Regions from separate parts of the Pseudoalteromonas 'SMAR' genome, predicted to be linked through region 3. Evidence: predicted binding sites of a transcription regulator. Region 3 holds the regulator's gene; each other region holds the start of a gene.
What was found. The regulator FliA, encoded in region 3, starts transcription of late flagellar genes. The targets are predictions, from matches to a motif close to CTAAAGNTNNNNNNNNNNNNGCCGATA.
Positions count from the first base shown of each region.

Region 1: a site for FliA is predicted at 3,010-3,036, ahead of ACNKW2_RS12060 (flagellin N-terminal helical domain-containing protein). Genes of this name have one in related genera too.
Region 2: a site for FliA is predicted at 1,866-1,892, ahead of ACNKW2_RS12960 (DUF5610 domain-containing protein). Genes of this name have one in related genera too.
Region 4: a site for FliA is predicted at 1,750-1,776, ahead of ACNKW2_RS05890 (DUF3530 family protein). Genes of this name have one in related genera too.

Region 1 is NZ_JBLWMW010000026.1:53,686-58,218, reverse strand. Features, by position in the region: gene ACNKW2_RS12070 (flagellin N-terminal helical domain-containing protein) at 1-365, opposite strand, end outside; gene ACNKW2_RS12065 (flagellin N-terminal helical domain-containing protein) at 517-1,491, opposite strand; gene ACNKW2_RS12060 (flagellin N-terminal helical domain-containing protein) at 1,941-2,912, opposite strand; gene flgL (flagellar hook-associated protein FlgL) at 3,230-4,465, opposite strand; gene flgK (flagellar hook-associated protein FlgK) at 4,468-4,533, opposite strand, start outside.
Region 2 is NZ_JBLWMW010000030.1:46-4,578, reverse strand. Features, by position in the region: gene ACNKW2_RS12970 (thiol:disulfide interchange protein DsbA/DsbL) at 1-560, shown strand, start outside; gene trmA (tRNA (uridine(54)-C5)-methyltransferase TrmA) at 662-1,756, opposite strand; gene ACNKW2_RS12960 (DUF5610 domain-containing protein) at 1,923-3,044, shown strand; gene murI (glutamate racemase) at 3,103-3,891, shown strand; gene ACNKW2_RS12950 (RNA recognition motif domain-containing protein) at 3,872-4,339, opposite strand.
Region 3 is NZ_JBLWMW010000010.1:38,639-43,171, reverse strand. Features, by position in the region: gene ACNKW2_RS06395 (protein phosphatase CheZ) at 1-754, opposite strand, end outside; gene cheY (chemotaxis response regulator CheY) at 774-1,157, opposite strand; gene ACNKW2_RS06385 (RNA polymerase sigma factor FliA) at 1,199-1,933, opposite strand; gene ACNKW2_RS06380 (MinD/ParA family protein) at 1,936-2,796, opposite strand; gene flhF (flagellar biosynthesis GTPase FlhF) at 2,789-4,288, opposite strand; gene flhA (flagellar biosynthesis protein FlhA) at 4,308-4,533, opposite strand, start outside.
Region 4 is NZ_JBLWMW010000009.1:31,943-36,475, forward strand. Features, by position in the region: gene ACNKW2_RS05880 (2OG-Fe(II) oxygenase) at 25-711, shown strand; gene ACNKW2_RS05885 (polyprenyl-phosphate transporter) at 750-1,685, opposite strand; gene ACNKW2_RS05890 (DUF3530 family protein) at 1,807-2,661, shown strand; gene djlA (co-chaperone DjlA) at 2,679-3,518, opposite strand; gene murU (N-acetylmuramate alpha-1-phosphate uridylyltransferase MurU) at 3,520-4,203, opposite strand; gene ACNKW2_RS05905 (aminoglycoside phosphotransferase family protein) at 4,207-4,533, opposite strand, start outside.

The sequences.
Region 1 (4,533 bases), on a different contig from region 3:
TCTGAAGATAATAACTGTATCTCTTCTTGTAGAGCTAAACGGTCTTCGTCGGTATTTGAGCCGTTAGAAGCTTGCTGTGCGAGAGTACGTATACGTTGAAACATTGAGGTAACCTCATCCAGTGCCCCTTCAGCAGTTTGTGCCAAAGAAATACCGTCATTAGCATTTCTGTTACCCTGATTTAAACCATTAACTTGACTTGTTAAACGATTAGCAATCTGCATGCCTGCAGCATCATCTTTAGCGCTGTTAATCCGCAGGCCGGAAGATAAGCGTTCGAATGAAGTATCAAGTGAATTGCCAGATTTCATTAACTGACGCTGTGCGTTCAATGAACTCACATTAGTATTTACATATAAAGCCATAATAGCCTCCGCTTTATCAATTGTTCACGAAGCATCGGGATACCCCTACCCTTCAACTTCGATGGGTTAGAGTCCTACAGTTATAGTTCTCTAACTCATCTATCGACTGATAAAAAGAAAGCTTTAGTAACTTTGTTAAAATATATCGCTCTTAGCCTTGTAATAAACTTAGTGCTGCTTGAGGCCTTTGGTTAGCTTGTCCTAAAATTGTCTGACTGGCTTGTTGTAAAATCTGGTTTTTTGTTAGCTTAGCTGTTTCAGCTGCAAAGTCAGCGTCTTTTATGCGAGATTTCGCAGCACTTAAGTTCTCAGAAATATTGGCTTGGTTTCGAATTGTTGATTGAAAACGATTTTGTACCGCACCTAATTCTGCTCTTTTTTTATCTACTACTGCAATTAATGCATCCATTCCTGCAAAAACAGCCTGAGCATTAACTTGCGACGACACACTTATATCACCAGCCGTAAAGACATCTTCAAAAGTGAAGTTTCCAGCTACAGCAGTCGATGCAACTGAATCTATACCGCTAAGGTTTGATGCTAGAGAGCCGCCGCTAACTGTTGAAGCAACCCCTGCAATACCTGATAAAGTAAAACCGCCATTGCCCTCCAATGAGTTTGCTGCTGCTGAGCCACCGACAGTTTTCATACTAAAACCGATAGTCTGAACAGCATCAGCTCCCACCTGAAAATTTGCCTCATAAGTTCCATCGAGTAAATTCTGCCCACCGAATGTAGTATCAGTAGCAACGCGATTAACCTCGGCAGAAAGCTGTTGAATCTCTTCTTGAATGGCAAGTCTATCCTCATCAGTGTTAGAACCATTAGCAGCCTGTTGTGAAAGAGTTCTTATTCGCTGAAACATCGACGTAATCTCGTCCATTGCACCTTCAGCTGTCTGCGCCAAAGAAATACCATCGTTTGCATTTCGGTTGCCTTGATTTAGTCCCATGATTTGAGACTGGAGGCGATCAGATATCTGCAAACCTGCCGCATCATCTGCTGCGCTATTGATTCGCATACCTGATGATAAACGCTTAAATGAAGTATCTAGTTCATTACCTGAATTAGTCAGTTGTCTCTGAGCATTAATAGAACTGACGTTAGTATTAACATATAAAGCCATAACTCACTCTCTTTCTTGTCAAATCAATTATCTAATTGATAGATAGTTCAATGACAAAGCGGCATGTATGCATCAGGGTTATTTCCTACAAAGGCAACCAATTGCCACTTTGACGCCAAATTTTTTATCTGATCAAGATACTGCAATTAGCGATCCAACTTTTAAAATATTAAGGGTTAATATTTTGAGAATGACCTTTATACAAGTATTTATGAAGCTTGAGAGGTATTTGGGAGTTAAAGAAAAAGAGGCTTTCGCCTCTTTTTAAATAGTTTGAGAGTGAGTGTCATTTTTTTAGCACAATACTGGCACGCATTGTGCTTTAATAAACGTGTTCATATTGTTTATGAACGCAATTGGATTTTAAGCTCCTCCGCTTTATCATCCAATTTGGTGCCTAGGCAAATACCCCATTCGGCCTAGGCACCTTTTACTTACCTTCCTAGCGATTATCCAAGAAGACTTAAAGCAGCCTGTGGACGCTGGTTAGCCTGACTTAAGATGGTTTGGCTAGCCTGTTGAAGGATCTGCATTTTAGTTAAGTTTGCTGTTTCCTGTGCAAAGTCTGTATCCTTGATACGAGATTTAGCAGCGGATAAGTTTTCCGAGATATTAGCTTGGTTTCGAATAGTTGATTGAAAACGGTTTTGTACCGCACCAAGCTCCGCACGCTTTTTGTCTACAACAGCAATCATTGCATCCATACCAGCAAGAACGGCTTGAGCATTTGCTTGTGAAGAAACACTGATGTCATCCGCTGTAAATACATCAGCGAAGGTATAGTCACCCGCGGTTGCAGTTGATGCTACAGTATCAATTCCGCTCAGGTTTGAAGCCAGCGTTCCATCACTAATAGTCGATGCTACCCCTGCAATACCAGATAAAGTAAAGCCTCCATCAGCTTCAATTGAATTTGCAGCAGCTGTTCCTCCGACGGTTTTCATGCTGAAACCTATCGTCTGGACAGCATCTGCACCGACCTGGAAACTCGCTTCATAACTGCCATCTAGTAGGTTTTGACCGCCAAAGGTCGTGTCTTTCGCAACACGGTTAACTTCCAAAGATAAAGACTGTATCTCTTCTTGTATTGCTAAGCGATCTTCGTCAGTGTTTGAACCGTTAGCTGCTTGTTGTGCCAGTGTACGAATTCGCTGGAACATTGAAGTTACCTCATCCAACGCACCTTCAGCAGTTTGCGCTAGTGAGATACCGTCGTTCGCGTTACGGTTACCTTGGTTAAGACCATTGATTTGTGAAGTCAAACGGTCTGAAATTTGTAGGCCTGCAGCATCATCAGCAGCGCTGTTGATACGGAAGCCTGAGGATAGACGTTGAAATGAAGTATCTAGTGAGTTACCAGATTGCATTAATTGTCTTTGTGCGTTCAATGAACTTACGTTAGTATTTACATAAAGTGCCATGATGACTCTCCCACTTTAAATCGAGTATTACACTCTCAAACTTAGATTCTTTTCCACCCTTCAAGTGTTTTTCACTCTCCGGCTTGGTTAATTAAGTTATCGGTAAGCAAAAATATTCCTTTAGTATTTTTTTAAAAAAAATACTAAGCTACTGATTTTATGTAGGTTAAACTTATTTTAGTCACTCAGCGGCAAAACTTTGACATCATCACTTTAGTTATTTAAAGCCATGACAATGCTATTTACTTTCTGATACTTAGGTAGCTTTTTGCTAGATAAGGAGAGTAAAAGAAAAGCAGCCTAAATAGGCTGCTTATTTAACGGATATAGTCAAGAAGGGATAAATTGGATAAACGACCAAATGTTGCTTGCGAAGCCTGCAAAGCCGTTTCGTGTTTGGTCAGCTCAGATATTGCCGAATAATAGTCCACTTCTATCAACTCAGCTTTATTGGCTTTATTGTTAACGTCCAAGTCTGCATTCGACTGTGAAACTAGCTTTGCCGCATTTAACCGCCCACCAAGACCTGCTTGTGCACTAGAGACTTCGATCTTAGCGTTATCCAGTCCGGTTATGCCGGTCGCAAGCATCTGCTTGTAATCCTCTCCAGTGACGCTTGGGTCACGCAGTGCAGTGATCATGCCCTCCAGGGTATTAAGGACATTTTCTTTTTGTGGTTTTTCCAAGTCAAAGCTGATCTGTCCAGGCGCCGCGCCTTGATAGTTAAATTCCATACCAGCGACTTTGACTTTATTTCCTTCAAAGCTGCCAGTTGAAATGACTGTGCCACCTTGTTCAAGTTGGTAGGTGTTAGGTGTACCAGCACTGACCACTAAATCAAAAGTATTGGCGCCGGCACCTGCCGCGGGATCAGCATTATAGTTATCTTGATGAAACTTATCGAATACACCTTGCTGATCGACATAAACGCTGGCGGAGGTGATCCCCCCAGTGACCGTTCCGGTATTTGAGACCACATTTAAACGCTTTTTAGCACTTTCAAAAACGTCAAAGCCGTTGTCGCTTGAGCGCAGCTCAACACTTTCCGACAGACGGATTTTGTGCTGTCCTTGATCGCCGCCATATTCATACTTGCCTGTTGAACTATTGAAGCTGTATGTTTGAGTGTCGTCTTGATAGCCAGAAAAAATGTATTTGCCATCTTCGGTTTTAGAGTTCATCAAATCCAAAATGGTACTTTGTATGGCTTCGAGCTCGTCCGCGATGGCTTCTCGATCTATATCAGAAAGGCCACCGTTACCCGCTTGAATAGACTTAGTGTAGGCACTGTCTATCGCTGACTTAATGTTTTCCAACAACGACTCTTGGGTATCTAGTCGCGATGACAACATGGCGAAGTTTTTACCATATTGCTCATTAGCTTGAATTTTATCATCGTAAAGCATGGCTCGCGCTGTTGCCGATGCATCATCCGAGGCACTTAACACCCGCTTTTGCGAATTAAGCTGCTCTGACGCCTTATTGACATCTTGCTGGTTACGCAAAATGGAATTTAAGTTGTTGTTAAATATTTGATTTTGAGATAAACGCATAATTACCTCGCTGCACTTAATAAGGTGTCAAACACGGTTCTTGCCGCAGATATCACCTGCGCAGAAGC
Region 2 (4,533 bases), on a different contig from region 3:
AAGAAGGAGTTCACTATGAAGTGGTAGCAGAACGTGCAACCAGAAAGCCTGAGCTTATGGAGTATTTTTCGTTTTACTGTCCAGCCTGTAATTCCATGGAAAATATGCTGGCAGACATTAAGCCGCAGCTCGATGAAACGGTGACCCTGAAAAAAAGCCATATTGATTTTGTCGGTCCTAGAGACCCAGAAGTACAACAAGTACTGGCACAGGCATTAGCAACTGCATCTGTTCTACCGCAAAAAGATAAAATTGTGGCTGCACTGTTTAATCACATTCATGGCAAGCGTGGAAAAATCAACGAATTAGCTGATGTTAAGGACATTTTTGTAGCACAAGGTGTTGATGGTGAGAAGTTCGATAAGCTTTATGCCAGCTTTGCCGTACGCACAAAAACCTCAAAAATGCAGCGTATGCAGCAAAACTTAACTCAGAAAGGCGCGCTAACTGGGGTACCGACTTTTATCGTTAACGGTAAGTATAAGTTGTTGTTACGTGAATCAAACACCACAACGCCTGAGAAAATTGCAGCGTTAGTCAACTACCTTGCTAAGAAATAATTGCTTTAGTAGAACAACAGGCTCAATACATAACTGATTGAGTCAAATAAAAAACCCCGCATCGCGATGCGGGGTTTTTTATTTAGCTAAGCCAACTACGACTACTTCCTAACTAGATAGACACCGGATTCAATATGATGGGTGTAAGGGAACTGATCGAAAATCGCCATACGTGCTATTTTATGGCTTTGGCACAATAACTCTAAGTCGCGCTCCAGTGTGTCTGGATTACAGGAAATATAAATAATATTGTCATAATTACTGACTAAGCGACAAGTGAGTTCATCCATACCTGCACGGGGTGGATCAACCAAAATGGTTTGGCAATTGTAGGAAGACAAATCAATGTCTTTCAGGCGTGAAAACTTCTGCCCTTGCATGGCTTGGGTAAACTCTTCACTCGACATGCGAATAATGTCTAAGTTTTCAACTTGGTTTTCGGCAATATTAAATTGCGCCGACTTCACTGAAGACTTTGATATTTCAGTAGCCAGGACGCGGTTGAAATGCTCAGCTAAGGCAATGGAAAAATTACCGTTGCCGCAATACAGCTCGAGTAAATCGTTGCTTAATGGCTGACTGATCGACTGTGCCCAAGCTAACATTTTTTCATTGACCTCGGCATTGGGCTGGGTAAAGCTGTTTTCTACCTGCTGATACACATAACGCTTGCCGTTCACCGTCAGTGACTCAATAACAAAGTCATTGCCAAACACCACTTTTTGCTTTCTTGCACGGCCAATAAAGTCAACCTTGTACTGCTGTTGTAACTCATCGCGCAGTGCATTCATTTCTTGCTGCCATTGCTCATCGAGTTGCTTGTGATAAAGCAAGCTAATTAGTACCTCACCGCTGAGTGTGGTTAGGTAATCAATTTGAAACAGCTTACGACGCAAGATTTCGTTATGCTTTAATTTCGCGATCATCACCTGCATCATTTCATTGACTAACGGGGCGCCTGGGTCAAAGCTATCAACACGTATTTTTTCTTTAGTTTGTTGATCAAACATGATGTGGAACAGATCGTCACCGTCATGCCAGACTCGAAACTCACAGCGTTGGCGGTAATGGCGCGGTGCAGACTCGAACACCTCAAGCTCCGGAGCATTAAATTTAGCGAATTGCGCGCTGATACGTTGAGCTTTTTCGCTTAACTGTTGCGCATAGGTAGAGTCATCGATTTTTATTACAGCCATGCTAAAACCATCTATGTTGAATTAAGAGGCGCTATTGTAGGGAGCGTTGCTAATTTGTCCAGTCTAGCATTGTTGTCTATACGGAGTTGATGTTTTTTTGCACATATTACTACAGCTTTTTAGTTCTGTGCCGATAATTAGAGCTAGATAATGTGGAGGGCAAACCATGAAAATAGGGCAATTACACCAGTTGCTTAACCCAGCAATGCAGCATAAGCCTGGTAAAAGCAAAGGAACTGGACCAAATATACAACTTAACACTGACAATTACGCCGGCGATAAATCAAAACTGGCTGCTAAGTTATTAGACGATAAGCTAGCTGAAAAGCTGGGGATCGAGAAACCCGCTCAAGACAAAAAAGACAAGCCGCTTTTTGATTTTGAGGCCATTGTTAAAAATGTCTTGGAGTTTGTTCAAGGGGCGGTTAAGAAAGCGCAAGCCAATGGCGAAAGTGACGACGCTTTAAAGTCAATGCTGAGCGATGCTCGTAAAGGTGTACAGCAAGGGATCGATGAGGCCAGCGAGGAACTCAAGGGCATGGGAGCGTTTAATAGCGACATCGAAGAGGGCATTGCGCAGTCAAAAGAAGGGATCTTTTCTGGGTTGGATGAATTTGAAAAGTCCTTGTTTGAAGAAAAGTCACCGCAAGCGATGGCAGTCAGTGCCGCACAGTTTGCCAGCTTATCCAATCAAGCAGAATATGCTTTTACTACTGCCGAAGGCGACGAAGTGGTGATTTCTTTCTCTGATGCATACTCTCAAGGCCGCGCTGCCAGCGTTGCGCAAAAGGGCAATGATCAAGGTATGGCTTATGGCATTAAATCGTCGCAACAAGTCAGTTTTTCAATTGAAGTTAATGGTGAGTTGAATGAAGACGAACAGCAAGCCATCAACGACATGATGAAAGATATTCGCGATGTCAGTAATGCCTTTTTTGCCGGCGAGTACGACAGCGCCTTTGATATGGCCAAATCATTGAGCTTGGGATCGGATCAGATCACCAACTTCACTATGGATTTAAAGCAAAGTAAAACCAGTGCCGCGATTGCGCAATATCAGCAAAGCAACCCAATGAAAGAGTTGGAAAAGGCGTTTGCACCACTGAATGATCAACTGGCCACCATTCAAGAGCAAGCTAAGAAGTTTAATGCTCAAGAGCAAATACCAGATATTATGGCGTGGATGAACCAAGGGCAAACACGACTTAACGAGTTCTTAAACTATGCCAGCAGCTTCTTTAACAAGCTCAATGACGCGAACGCAGAGCAACAGCAGCAAACTAGCTAGTTTATTTTATTAGTAAGTCGTGGCAAACTTCAGCGCCTAGGGTTATGGGAGTTGAAGTTTGCCACACATATTAGTATTTGATTCAGGAGTGGGTGGAACGAGCGTATTGAATGAAGTGCGCACGCAGATCGGTGATGCTCATTTTAGTTATGTTATGGACAACGCTCTTTTGCCTTATGGCTTACAGCCACAAGAGGTAATTAAAGCCAGAATACGGCAGCTTATCGTTTGGCAAAATCAAGCCTTAAACCAAGTTGATATGATCATTATTGCCTGTAATACGGCTTCCACATATGCCTTAGAAGAAGCACGCCGTTATGCTAATGTTCCCGTCATTGGCGTAGTACCCGCCATAAAGCCGGCTGCAGCAACCTCTCAAACTAAGCATATTGCACTGTTAGCGACACCTGCGACTTCGAATAACGCCTACACCAAAAAGCTTATTACCGACTTTGCAGGTGATTGCAAAGTGACCGCTCTTCACTCAACTGAACTGGTCAGAATTGCTGAACAACTATTTTGGAACGGTGAGATTAATTGTGCTGAGCTTCAGCGGGAATTATATAATATCAATATACCCAAAGAGGTAGACCGATTAGTGTTAGGGTGCACGCACTTTCCATTACTAGCACCAGCGTTAAAGAAACTATTGCCGACGAGTATGCAGTTAATTGATTCCGGTAATGCCATTGCCAGAAGAGCGGCAAGCCTATTGGCTGATGATTATGTATTGCTGTCAGAAGAGGTTGGAAGGATAGTAGGTGCGAGTGATATAGATTACTATGCCACTGCACCTATCGAACAAAGCCAAAAAGCCATCAACTACATTAAGCTGGAGAGTGACTAGGCTCTTTTTCCGGTTTTTGTTTGGCTTTTCTTACTTTCAACGTACGCTGCTGGAACTCTTGCTCATTTAACTGAGAAATCGCTTTGTCAGCGTCTGATTCTGCCATTTCGACAAAGCCAAAGCCTCTGCGCTTACCTGTATTTTTATCTTTTAGTAATCGCACAGAAAAAACTTGGCCCTGTTGTTCAAAAAGCTCCCGAACCACGTGCTCATTCGCTCGGTAAGGTAAATTACCGACGTATAATGTGGTGGTAGATAAGTTAGCTTGTTGTTCTTGTTGTGTATCACTTTTAATAACTTGGCCGACTAAACCACCGATAATAATACCAATAGTTAGCATAAGTGCAGGACTGAGCTCAGTAGAGCTTAATGCCAGATCAACAATGAAAAAGCTCGCCACTGCAATAACCAAAGTGATCAAAAAAACTTTATGATCAAAAGACTTCATATAAACATACCAATTAAAAAGAAGGTTAAACATTAATTTAACAAAAGAGTTAGCTATCTTAACGAGTTAATTAAACTTCGCAATAATTAATATAGAAGCACAGAGAAGATTTGTCGTGTTTTGTCTGTTTTTTGCCCAAAAACAGCCGTTTTGCTGTGTTTTTGAGCGTTTTATCAAAAAGATCAAAAAAGGGG
Region 3 (4,533 bases):
ATAACAAGTCATCGACTTCATCTTGACCTGATACCACGTCATCTCGCGATTCAGCATCAATAATAGGGCCTTCAGGCCCAGACAATTCATTAACAGTCTCTGATGTTTTTACTTCATTTTCTTTCGTTTGTGCCCGTAACTGTTCTTCATCGCCATTGCTGAACACAGTTAATAGGTTAATGAGACTGTCTTCGACTTCTCTTACCAGCTCAATAACGCGTCGAATTACCTGGCCCGTCAAATCTTGATAATCTTGGGCCATCAACACATTGGTCATCAAGCTTTGTAGTTCATCGGTACGGGTTTTAGACGACTGCATAAAGCTGTCAAGATCGTGACACAGAGATTTAAATTCGCCAAGCTCGATATCTCGATTCATTAGACGATCCCATGTGGGCTTTATTTGTGCTATTTCTTCGGCCAAATCTTGTGCTAATGGCAAACTTTCTTCCACCGCGTCCATGGTTTTGTTGGCAGCGCTCTCCGTCAGTTCCATGACGTAATTTAAACGTTGCTTGGCATCCGGTATGGCCTCTGTGGTCAGGTCAGCCAGTCGCGTATCTAGCTCGAAGTTTTTTAACGACTCATGAAGTTGACGAGTCAACTTACCGACCTCAGCGAAAAGCTCTGATTGCTCTTTATTTGCAGCCTCTAAAATAAGTTGGTCAGCTTTTTCTTGCTCACCTTGCTCGAGATACTCTACTAGCTGTTTTGCTTGTTCAAGTGTGATTTGAGGCGCAGCATTCACAGACATAGGCCATTCCCCCTTGCTGTTAGCCTAACCGCTCAAATACTTTTTCAAGCTTGGTCTTTAGTGTACCTGCTGTGAACGGTTTAACGATGTAGCCATTAACCCCAGCTTGCGCCGCCGCTACGATCTGCTCTTTCTTTGCTTCCGCCGTTACCATTAGCACTGGAATGTGTTTTAACTTCTCATCTGCACGAATGGCGCGCAGCAGGTCGATGCCCTGCATTCCTGGCATATTCCAATCAGTGACTACAAAGTCAAACTCCTGATTTTGTAGCATCGGAAGTGCTGTACTACCATCATCAGCTTCTTGAACATTGGTAAAGCCTAAATCTCTTAATAGGTTTTTGATTATTCTTCTCATAGTAGAGAAATCATCAACCACGAGAATTTTCATGTTCTTATCCAAAACTTCCTCCAGTGAGGTTCGAACCCAACTATTTATTTACTTTAATTTATCCAGTCATTGATTTTTGCTTTTAGCTTAATCATTGCCTGACCGTGAATTTGACTTACTCGAGATTCACTGACATCGAGAATGGCGCCAATCTCTTTTAAATTCATTTCGTCGTTGTAGTAAAGTGATAATACCAAAGCGTCGCGCTCTGGTAATGATTTTATCGCTTCCAATAATGACGAATTAAAACGTTCATTTTTAACGTTATTAAACGGTTTGTCTAGCGCAAAGTCACTGTTGGCAGGGGTTATAACATCCTCATCTACCCCTAAATCCTCAATTCCTATGACTTTGCTGGCATTTACATCATGTAAAATATGATGGTACTCATCTAGCGTAATATCAAGTTTTTCAGCTATTTCAGTGTCTTTTGGCTCTCGCCCGAGGCTTGCTTCGAGTTCTGATATGGCTTCAGCTACCATCCGGCTATTCTTATGAACCGAACGAGGTGCCCAGTCACCACGCCGCATTTCATCCAGCATAGCGCCACGAATACGAATGCCAGCAAAGGTTTCAAAGCTGGCCCCTTTACTGGCATCAAAATTTTTTGTGGCTTCAATTAATCCAATCATGCCAGACTGGATTAAATCATCCAGTTGCACGCTAGCCGGAAGTCGAGCAATAAGATGACAAGCCACTTTTTTTACCAGTGGAGCATGCCGTTCGACCACTTTGTGGATGTGGTCTGAAGTTTGATATCCCGCCGCCCTATTGACCGGTGAAGCCATAATTACCCATTCACTAATTGCTCAATAAAAAATTCTAAATGACCGGAAGGTTGATGTGGAACTGGCCATTTAACCGCTTTCGATGCCAATCCTTTAATTGCCACAGCTGCTGGTGAGCTTGGAAATAAATCGACGATGGCCTTTTGTCGCCGCGACGATTTTCGCATGTTTTCATCGAATGGCACGGTTGCCACTAGCTCTAGGGCTACATCTAAAAATCGATCTGTTACTTTGGAGAGTTTAGCAAACAACTCTTGTCCTTCACGCAAGCTACGCACCATATTGGCAACAATTTTAAAACGATAGACACCATGCTCACGACTAAGCACTTTGATGAGTGCATATGCATCCGTAATGGAGGTAGGTTCGTCACACACCACCACAACCACATCTTGGGCAGCGCGAGAAAAGCTTAACACCATGTCAGAAATACCTGCGGCGGTGTCAACAATTAATACGTCAAAGTGGCTATCAAGCTCACTGAATGCTCGAATTAAGCCGGCATGTTCCGCGGGGGTAAGCTCAACCATGTTTTGCGAGCCTGAAGTGGCTGGCACAATTTTAATCCCAGCGGGGCCTTCCACTAAAATTTCTTCTAATTCGCACTCACCTGATAACACATGAGATAAGTTCTTCTCAACCCTAAGGCCTAACATGACATCACAGTTTGCCAAGCCTAAGTCGGCGTCCAACACCAGTACTCGCTGGCCCTGCTGTCCCATTGCGATGGCCGTGTTTAATGAAACATTGGTTTTGCCAACGCCTCCTTTACCACCGGTAACGGCTATCACTTTTACACCTTGGTTGCTACTTTGACTCATTTTTCGCAGGCCACTTGCTTGATCTAAAACTGTGTTAATCATACATTCCTACTGACTCTGACGCTACAGGTACACGTCGAGAGTGCTGTGCTTTTATTCTTTTTAAATACAATTGCTCCGCTTTTCTGACTAGCTTTTGAGCATTTGCGACGCGAATGTCTTCTGGCACTCGCTGACCGTTAGTAAGATACCCTATTGGCAAGCGATTTTGAATCGCAATACTAATAATCTCGCCCAAACTTAGACTTTCATCAAGTTTTGTGAAAATACAGCCACTTAAATTTACTTTTTTGAAGTGTCTTACGGTTTCTTGTAGCACGTTCATTTGCGCTGTAGCACTCAATACAAGATAACTACGAATATCCACGCGAGCACTGCGCATAAGTGTATTCAACTGCTCAGTTAAGCGCAAATCTCTTTGGCTCATTCCGGCTGTATCTATTAATACTAGACGCTTATTGCGTAAATGATAAAGCACTTCTGCAAGTTCGTTGGCATCTTTTACTTGTTTTACTGGACAACCAATGATGCGGCCATAGGTGGCAAGTTGCTCGTACGCGCCAATTCTGTAGGTATCAGTAGTGATCAGGGCAACTTTATCGGCACCATACTTTTGTGCCCCCAGAGCAGCTAACTTCGCTACTGTGGTAGTTTTACCAACACCTGTAGGGCCCACCATGGCAAACACTCCACCTTGACGTAAAATATCGTTATTGGTGGTATGCATTTGGTTGATCACCATGTTTAGTAGTGAGTTCCAGGCTTCTTTGCGTGACACATCATCGGGGATAAAGCAGGCCATTTGCTCTGCCACATCTTTATCAATCCCCATACCTTCTAGGCGGTCAACTAAGCATGCACGAGTTGGATCGCGGCGCGCCATTTCTTGTTTCATTAATCCTGAAACTTGATGCTCTAGAAGCTGACGAATGGCATTCATTTCTTCACGCATGTCGCTCATTTCATCGCCCTTAGCGCGCTTATTTGGCGCTGGCTCATCGCCAAAACCACTGTCTAAGTCATCCGATTCCGACCAGCTTTGCGGCTCGGCAAAGTCATCGTCTTCAAAGTCAAAAGATTGGCGACTTGGTTGCGGCTTGCTGTGATAACTCGGTTGAGCTGAGCGCTGTGGTTGACGCTGAGGCTCTTGCTTTGTCGCCAACATTTGTTCAGTATCAATGCCGGACTGTGAAAACATTGACGCCAATTCTGGTGAACGTGGCCGTGGAGCTTGACGCTCTAACAAGGCTTCTAAGCTATCAGCCACTTGCGCTTGCTTGCTCGGTTGCGCTTGGCGTGGCTCAGGGCGAACAAAACGACTAGCCTGTTGTTTAGCTGGCGCTTCATTACTTGTGGCAGGCGCTGGTGATTGGGGCTTAGGCGCTGCGGCACGGTCATTATCCACAGCAGCAACAATTTCAACACCGTCAGCCAGCTTTTTGTTAGACATGATAACCGCATCCGCGCCTAACTCTTCTTTCACTTCATTTAAAGCCGTACGCATATCTTTTGCGAAAAAACGTTTAATTTTCATGTTACAGCCCCTTTATCCTCTATTGTCCAACCGAGCTCACAATCTTGATTTGTCTTTCTTCCGGTACTTCTTGATACGACATCACTCTCAAGCCCGGGATAGTGTGTTTAACAAATCGAGATAGCACACTTCTTAACATACCTGAGGTTAATAAGATGGACGGGTCGCCTAGCATCTCTTGGTTATGGTGCGCTTCTCGTAATGACTCTTGAAGCCGCTCCGCCAAGCCAGGTTCGATACCTGCC
Region 4 (4,533 bases), on a different contig from region 3:
TAACTAAACCATCAATAGGAAATAATGCTTCAACTTACGCAACACCAACAAGCTTCATTAAAACAACAATTAACTAGCGATGGCTTTGCGCGCATAGACAACATCTTAGCAGACAGCGATGCCGAACAGTTGCACCAATGCCTGCTCGGGTTAGACTATAATACCGCACTATTTCACCAAAATACGGTAAAAACAGTTAGTGATCAGCAACTTGCAGCACTTACTCCGCAAGAGCGCCAAGTACTGTTTGAAGATATCTACAGTGACGCCGCCCGAGGGCTCGGGTTTATGTACTGCAGACACTCAGTTGGAGCACATAGCCCCAGTGCATTAAACCAGTTATATCAGAGCCTCAATAATCCCGCCCTGCAACAGCTTATCTCAGAAATCAGTGGCGAGCAGATCATTCACACTTCAGCGCAGGCCACTCGCTATATTAGTGGCCAGTACCTCACTCGCCATACCGATGTGGTTGAGTCTGAAGGCCGAGTGTATGCTTATGTATTGGGAGTGAGCAAAAACTGGCACCCAGACTGGGGTGGATTACTGCAACTGTTTGAAAGAGACGGTACCCCAACCACCAGCTACGCACCTAGGTTCAATTCCTTAGTGGTGTTTGACGTCAAAAAAGTGCACTCGGTAACCTATGTCGCCCCTTATGCCAAGGGACCTCGGTTATCTGTTACTGGTTGGTTTCGTACCAAAACATAATTGCAGCAGGCTCTGCGAGTAGTGCAGAGCCATTTTATCTAATAGCGCTGAGAAATTTTCTCTATGGCAAGAATAAGCACCAAACCGGCGACCGCCAGCAGCACACAATCAAGGGTTTGCGGAGCTTGGCCATAAATCTCGCTGTACTGCCATGGCCAAATGTTTGCCTGTGTCAGCGGTTTTTCTACTCCGCTGGAATTAACATAGGTAGTGAGTACCTGCTTCCATGGCCACAAGAGGTTTAAGGAACCAATTAAAAATCCCGATAATAACGCAAAAGTTACTTGTTCATAGTGCTTAAATAGCCAACTAAGTAACCGCGAAAACGACATTAAGCCAACCACACAGCCTAATAAAAATAAGCCAATCAACAACACTTGTAACTGGGTTACCGCCAACAGTACATGGCCATACATGCCCAGCAACAGCAATATAAAGCTGCCTGAGATCCCCGGTAAAATCATGGCACAAATGGCAATGGTGCCAGATAAGAAGAACATCATGGGTGAAGCCTGGGCTTCTGCTGGCGATAACGAGGTAATAATAAACGCAATCACCGCCCCAATTAGGCAAGCACTGACATTAATTAGCCGCCAACGCGTCACTTGTTTTGCTACGTGAATAAACGACGCCACAATTAAGCCAAAAAAGAACGACCACACCAACAACTGATAATTGGCCAGTAAGTAAGTAATAACTTTCGCCAATGAAGCTGCGCTGACAATTAAGCCAGAGAATACCGCAGTCAAAAAGTTGCCATCAATGTGCTGCCAAGTTGCTTTCACCCCTTGTTGTTTGAGCAGCCGCAAGGCCTCTAAATCAACACTTTTTATCGCCGCTAAGAAACGCGCGTAAATTCCGGTAATAAAAGCAATGGTTCCACCAGAAACCCCAGGGACCACGTCAGCAGCGCCCATTCCAGCCCCCTTCAGAAACATCCAGAGATAGTCGCGTTTGCTATCTTGATACTGCACTCATGCTCTCCTTTGTATTTTTATGGCGCTAATCTTACCGTAATTTCACGCCAAATAGCGACCGCTAAAGCTTTTCACTTCGTTGCCGATAAAAAATCATGTCTGTGGATGCTATTACGTTATGATTATCATCGTTTTCTTATTTATTGTTTGGGGCTTATGTGGCACCGCCCTGGCTGCTGAACACATTAATCCGCCGTCGCTAGAGCATTTTTACCAACAAGATGCCGAACGTTTTTATGAGTCCTCTGAGCTTGTAACATTGCAATCAGAAGGCGAGGATTTTTATGTTTTTCATCAGCCCTACATGGCAGCCGCCAAAGCTGGGACAGTGGTATTAATTCCCGATATGCTAGCGCCGCCACTCAACAGCAGTGGCATTAGCTTTTTAGCCCAGCGCTTAAGTGATGACGGCTTTGACACCTATACCATTACCGCTCCAGCCGTAAGCAGCAGTGCTGATATTTTGCCCCCAGATCTAGGTGCAGCAACGCCTGAAAAAAATCAGCAAGCAGGCAACAAAGTACTTACTGGCGTCAGTGAGCGCAACCTTGATGACTACAAAACCGCCCTAATTAGCCGCTTTGAAGCGCTCTACAAAACCCTTAGCAAAAGCCCAGAAGAGCAACTGGTGGTGGTGGCCTTTGGTAACAGCGCGGGCGTATTTGTAGAGCACTTAGCTACCTTACCGAGCTTGCAAATCGATGCGGTGACGGTAATAAGTCCACAACTGCCTAATGCCGCCCGACAAAAGCACCTTGCTGCAAACTTATCTTTGGTGAGCCCAGCATTACTGGATATCTATTATTCTTTTGACAACCCCAGTGTGGTCGACAGTACCAACATGAGAAAGCGTTGGGCGCTGCGTAATAATAAATACGACTACCGCCAACGCGAGCTATTTGGCGTTAAAACCGATCCGCTTCAGCATCAACGTTTACGCAAAGAATTACTGGGCTTTTTACGGGTGCTTTAGGTTGCCAGTTTCGTGCCTCAGGCGTTTGCTTTTTTAAGGTACTCGTAAGCGCTTTGAATATCTTGGCTCTTGCGTTTAGCAACTTCCATCATGTGCTCTGGTAAGCCTTGCGATACCAATTTATCGGGGTGGTGTTGCGCCATCAATTTGCGATATGCCTTTTTAATTTCGCGTTCACTGGCGCCTTCACTTAACCCCAGCACCGCTAAGGCTTGAGTGCGACTCAAGCCCGGATCGGCGGCAGCTTGGCGTTGACCACTGTGGCGTTGCCCCTGCCCTGTTGCATTCGAGCGACGGAATTCAAACTCAGCTTGGTAACGCTTTAATAAAAATAAGAAGTGCGTTTCAGCAAAGCCTAAGGATTTTGCCACTTGCTTAAGTAAAGTTTTCTCAGCATCGGATACGTGGCCATCACAAAACGCCATTTGAATTTGAATTTCTAAAAACAGCTGGCGTAAATCATAACGCCGAGCAAAAGCTTCTTTAAAGTCGCCCACCGCTTCTTTAATCGAAAAGTCAGCTGCCTTTCCGGCATTGAAGGCACGTTGTGCTTCGCGGCGCTCTTCCCCTTCAAGTCCCATTTCGGTCATAAATGCTGATGCGGCTTGAATATGAATTTCACTGACGCGACCATTTGACTTGGCAATATGCCCCATTACCGCAAAGCAACTAGAGAAAAACAGCGCCTGACGTTCGTGAAGGTCTTCCCCTTTCATAAACCCTTGAAAGCCGCCTACTTTGTCAAAGTCTTGCTTTAAACCACGGTCAAATAAGTGGCCTAGATAAAAGCCTAGAATCGCGCCTAACCAGCGACCAAATAAGAACCCAAAAATGGTGCCGAGTAACTTACCCCACATGCTAAATCCTTCCTACTTTGTCATTTATCAACGCCAAACGCTCTGGGGTGCCAATATCATCCCACTGACCAAGATACAGCTCGGTTGAGACGCAATGATTATTAAGGCCTTCTGCAAGCATAGGGCCCAGCTTTAAAAACTCAGCCGTGTGATGGCCAAAAAAATCGCGATGATACTTACCTATGCCAGCAAAGGTGTACTTATTACTGTTCAGAGGCTGATGCGCCAGCGCAAAGTCGCCATCAGGGTTATGTTCTGGGTTTTCCACCAACACAATATGCGCTAAACATTCGCCTGGGCTATCACTGCCCAACTGCAAAGCGGTTAAACTGCTGCAGTCATAGTCCGTGAACACATCGCCATTAATCACCACAAACTGGTCACTGTCTTGGCATAATAACGGCAAGGCTTTTATAATCCCACCTGCAGTCTCCAACCCCCCTTCGGGCTCCTGACTATAACTAATAGTGACACCAAACGCGCTGCCATCACCAAAATAGTCTTTGATGGCTTCGCCCTGCCATGCCAAATTAATCACCACCTCGTCAATGCCGGCATCACGTAAACGCTGCAGATGGTGCTCTATTAGCGGTCGACCAGCGACCTCCAACATGGGTTTAGGCTTGCTTGCGGTCAACGGCATCATGCGTTTGCCTCGCCCCGCGGCTAATATCATTGCTTTCATGTGTTAACGCTTTGTTTGAGTCAGTTTTGCTGCCACTTGAGGCATTATGTCATTTTCGATCCAGCTTGCAAGCCATTGAAAGCTTTCGTGCTTTTTAGACACATCGAGAATATATTGCAGTGTTGGCTGAATATTGTCGAGGTAACCTGCCTTGCCGTCCCGTTGTAATAGTCGAGTAAAAATCCCCGCCGCTTTTAAGTGGCGCTGAATACCGGTAATATCAAAGTAAAATTGATACTCTTGGTAGCTCATGTCAGCCAGTAGCTGAGTGTCTTGCAGTAGCTGATAGCTGTATTGTTGTAACTGGGCAAATTGTTCCGCCGGTAATCG